2 regions of the Mesorhizobium sp. NPDC059054 genome follow, and region 2 is predicted to be linked to the other one. Evidence: riboswitches for the same ligand, from Rfam matches in the RefSeq annotation. Region 2 holds a riboswitch; the other holds the start of a gene.
What was found. Region 2 has a riboswitch for cobalamin ahead of ACFWXH_RS10860 (CbtB-domain containing protein). Riboswitches for the same ligand answer to the same signal wherever they lie in the genome.

Region 1 (2,199 bases), on a different contig from region 2:
ATCGCCATGTCCGAGCAGGAAGCGAACCATCGCGAACGCGAGCACCGGCAACGGGTGCTCAAAGGGGCGACGATCATCACCAGCATCCACAATTCGGAAATCGCCTGCGTCGTGCGCAACCAGCATACCGGCGGCGCCGAACTCAAGGTGGCCGCCGATGCCATCATTCCCGAACGGTTCAGCCTTTATGTGCCTGTCGACGGTGTTGCCTACGAGGCCCTGGTGCGCTGGCGCCGCAACGACCGTGTCGGCGTGCAGTTCACCGGTACGGGACCGAAGCCCCGCTTCCACTACGGCTGAGCCTGACCATTCGTTACGGTGCTCCATTCTTGCCGTGCTTTCGCTTGTCCTGACCAAGGCATGCTGAGAGCCCTTCCGGGGAGCAAGTTGCCGTTTGCGGACATCGGGCGAATCTCAAGAGGCCTTGGTTGACGCTGCGCACTGCTGTGGTTAGCTTCGGATTCGGAATTGGTTCCGCCGGAAGGCGGATGAAAAGGGAACACGGTGCGGCCGAGCAATCGGTCAAAGCCGCGACTGCCCCCGCAACTGTAACCGTTGAGCCTTCTTCCACGATGCCACTGGCCGCCTCGCGCGACCGGGAAGGCGGAAAAGGGCGATGACACGGAAGTCAGGAGACCTGCCTGTTCCAGTCACCCATGCTTGATCACGAGGGGTGGTCAGGCGCGGTCGTCCGTGGCGGTGACACGTGAAGTGTTGCCGCATGCCGGAACGGCCAGGGGTGAGATGCGACTGTCCGCCAACCTGCCCCCAGCCAAGTCCGTCTGCGGTTCGAAATGAACCTCGCGGCGCTGTTGCGCCGTTGATCCTTTTGGGGACGGAAGTGAAGAAAACTCCATTGCTTGCCGGCGCTGTCACGCTGGCTTTCATAAGCCATGTTGTCGCTCAAGACGACAGCATTCCCGGCAACGCCACGATGCTCGATCGCATCGTGATCACGACACCGCTCAGGCGCGCGACCACTCTGGCGCGCTCGACCTCATCGGTGACGGTGATCGATCGCCAGAGCATCGAACATTCGGCCGCGCCAGACCTGCCGTCTCTGCTCAAATCCTATACCGGCGTTTCGATCGTTTCCTATGGCGGCCAGGGCGCTTCGACCAATCTCTACCTGCGCGGCATGTCGGCCAGCCAGACGCTGGTGCTGGTCAACGGCGTGAGGGCAAGCTCCGTCACCACCGGTACAGCCTCGCTCGGCAACATCCCGCTCGATTCGATCGAGCGCATCGAGATCGCCAAGGGTGCGCATTCCGCGCAATACGGCTCCGACGCCATGGGCGGCGGCGTCAACATCATCACCAAACAGGGCGGCCCCTGCGCCGACGGCCGCAACAGCTGCGGCTCGGTCACGGCCGGCGTCAGCCATCCGTGGGGCGGCACCTTGTCCGGCAATGTGCGGGGCCAGAGCGCAAGCGGCGTCGACTATTCGCTCGGCGGCAGCCTGATCGGCACGCGCGGCTACGACTTCACGCTGCCAACCGCTTTCGGTCACGAGCCGGACGATGACGGTTTCCTGCTCGGCTCGATCAATGCCTCGCTGTCCAGGCAGTTCGACTGGGGCCGGATCTATGGCGATGCCTTGATCGCCCGCAGCCGCGGCCAGTATGACGCCTCCTTTCCGCTCGCCGACGAGGTCGACACGACAAGCTTTGCCGGCAAACTCGGCACCGAGATCAAACACTCCGCGGACTGGTCCTCGACTGTCGAACTGTCGAGTTCGGTCGATCGCTCACGCAATTTCCGCGATGGCATCGTCGGCGACGACCGCTTCAATTCCAGCCGCTACGGTCTCTTTGCTTCGACACAAAAGAACTTCGACACCGGCGCCGTTTCACATGTGCTGACCGGCGGCGCTGAAATCTATCGCGAGCAGGTCGATTCGACCGTCGATTTCGACGTGACGGCGCGCACGCTGACGGCGGTGTTCAGCCAGTATTCGCTTTCCTACGAGGCACTCACCGTCGACAGCGGCATTCGCTACGACCACAATGGACAGTTCGGCGGCGCCACCACCTACAATGTCGGCGCAAGCTACGAGATCCTGCCTGACCTCACACTGCGCTCATCCTATACCACCGGCTTCCGGGCGCCGAGTTTCAACGAACTTTATTATCCGAACTACTCCAATCCAAATCTCAAGCCGGAGAAGTCCAAGTCCTATGAGGTCGGGCTGAGCTGGCA
Region 2 (2,199 bases):
CTCCGGCTGCGGCGCGCCCACGACATGCGGCGCGACAATCAGCACGATGGCGAGCACCGTCAGCGGCAATGAGCGGCGGAAGGCGATCAACGCCAGACCGATGGCCGTGGCAGCGACGGTGGAAATCCACCAGACCTGCCGGGGCAGCAGTTCGGCAGCCGGCATCGCCGGCAGCTCCGGCGGCAGGCCGAGACCCGGTGCCAGCGTAAAGACTGCAAAGCCGGCAAGCCCCCAGAACACACCCTGGCGCCAATTGCCGATGCCGCCGGCGAATTCCGAGAACGCAACAAGGATCAACGCGAAACCGATGCCGGTGACGACGTTGGAGAGCACGTTGAAGGAGAAGCGTTCGACGCCATCGGCAGGCGCCCAGCCTTCCTCTTCCTCGGCCGGAGCGGCGGTAGGAGCCGGCGCCGAGCTCATCGCATTGGTGCCGGCATCGGCTGCGGGTGCCGCAGGCGCGGCCGCATGTTCGTGGCCGCCCGCGGCCTGCTCATAGACTTCCGCCTTCAGGATCAGCGGAACGGTTGCGTAGGCCTGCAGGCAAGCGAGAACAATGCCGGCCAATAGACCCGCGATCGCCGCGACGAACACGACGTTGCGAAAAACAGACATGACGGGTTCCCCCTGGTTAGTGGCAGGGGAACGCCATCGAGTGGCGCGCGTCGTGGGCAGCGTTGTGGACGGCTTCGATATGCGAGAAGCCAGTGAAGCCGATGACGAAAATGCCGAGCAGACCGGCAAGTGCCAGCTGCAGGAAACGCGACTGCGAGGAGGCCGAGGCGCCGAGAGAAACGGAAGCGGTATTCATGGTCTGTCCTTTCGCCCTCCACCCGAGGGCATTACCGTCATTGCTGTCGCCGGCAGGTCTCCTGGCTTGCGGATCAGCGCCCTTCCCCACCTTCCCGAGGCAAACCTCAGTGGCATTGGAGAGGACTACCGCTCACAGTTGCGGGGGCAGCCACGGCTTCGGATGGATTTCCCCTTCCCCACCGTATTCCCTCTTGGTCCCGAAGGGACCGACGACAGGCGGACTATAGAAAGAATCGCAGCGTCCGGCAAACCAAATTCCGCCATCTACGGATGCGGAAGCGTCATTGCGGCAGGCGGTCGTTACATCGACTTTGGCAGATATCGCCAGGTGACAAGCGCACAGACGGCAGCAAGGCAGCCCAGTGTGGCGAAAACGGATCCCAACCCGAAGAACGTCAGCACCACGGAATAGACCAGCGGCGGCGTCAGTTCCGAGAAGTCGAGATAGGTGCGATAGACCGCAGCCATCTGCGACCGCTCATAGGCACGCACCGATCGCATGAAGGCGGTGGAGCCGATGGCGTCGAGCGCGATGGTGAACAGGGCACCGACCAGCAGCAGCCCGGCGGTGGCGAGCGGAATGAGTTCGCCAATGGCGCCAGCCAACCAGAGCGATATCGCCATCCCGATGAAGGCAAGCGTCATCACGTTGCGCGCGCCATAACGCTTGCCTGCCCTGCCCCAGTAAATCGCTGCGAACAGAAGAGCGTTGCCGGCCGAGACCAGCAAGCCGCCGGCGAGTTCGCCCTGGCCGGTAATGACCATGAACAGCGGGCCGTAGACGAAGAAGGTGGTCCAGTAGCAGGACCGGCCGAAGGCGATGAGCCAGGCGAGCCTCAACCTCGGCTGGCTGACGAAGCGCCCGATATTGGCGAACGGATTGATGGGTCGGCTTTTGCCGGGCACGATCATCGGATTGTCGCCCAACCGGTAGTACCAGAACAGCGCAAGCAGACAGAGCGCGAAGACGGCAACCGCTCCGTGCGCGGCATAGATGCCGTAGCGCGTATAGAGGAAGATGCCGAGCGTGGGCCCGCTCGTCCAGGCGATCATCGACCACGCCATGCGCAAGGATTCGGCCTGCATCAGGTCGGTCTTGCGGATATGGTCCATGATGTAGAGGTTGAGCGTGATCGACAGCGCGCTCGCCCCCATCACCCGGCAGAGCATGCCGATGATCTGGCCCGGCAGCGAATGGGTGACGAAGAAGAGCGAGCCGATGGCAAGCAGCAGCGCGCCAGCCGTGTAAACCCATCTGCGCGCGAAGCGATGGATGAGCATCGGCATGAACAGCGTGACCGACAGGCCCAGCAGCGACACGATCGTATAGAGGATCGAGACCGTCTGCTCGTTCTTCAGGATCTCATAGGCCTGGATCGGGATAAC

Region 1: another riboswitch for cobalamin. It lies ahead of ACFWXH_RS14190 (TonB-dependent receptor domain-containing protein); the one in region 2 lies ahead of ACFWXH_RS10860 (CbtB-domain containing protein).

The regions. Positions count from the first base shown of each region.
Region 1 covers NZ_JBHYHV010000003.1:153,238-155,436, forward strand. The annotation lists gene ACFWXH_RS14185 (PilZ domain-containing protein) at 7-300, shown strand; cobalamin riboswitch at 453-660, shown strand; gene ACFWXH_RS14190 (TonB-dependent receptor domain-containing protein) at 935-2,199, shown strand, end outside.
Region 2 covers NZ_JBHYHV010000002.1:646,463-648,661, reverse strand. The annotation lists gene ACFWXH_RS10865 (CbtA family protein) at 1-615, opposite strand, end outside; gene ACFWXH_RS10860 (CbtB-domain containing protein) at 632-811, opposite strand; cobalamin riboswitch at 845-1,039, opposite strand; gene ACFWXH_RS10855 (MFS transporter) at 1,114-2,199, opposite strand, start outside.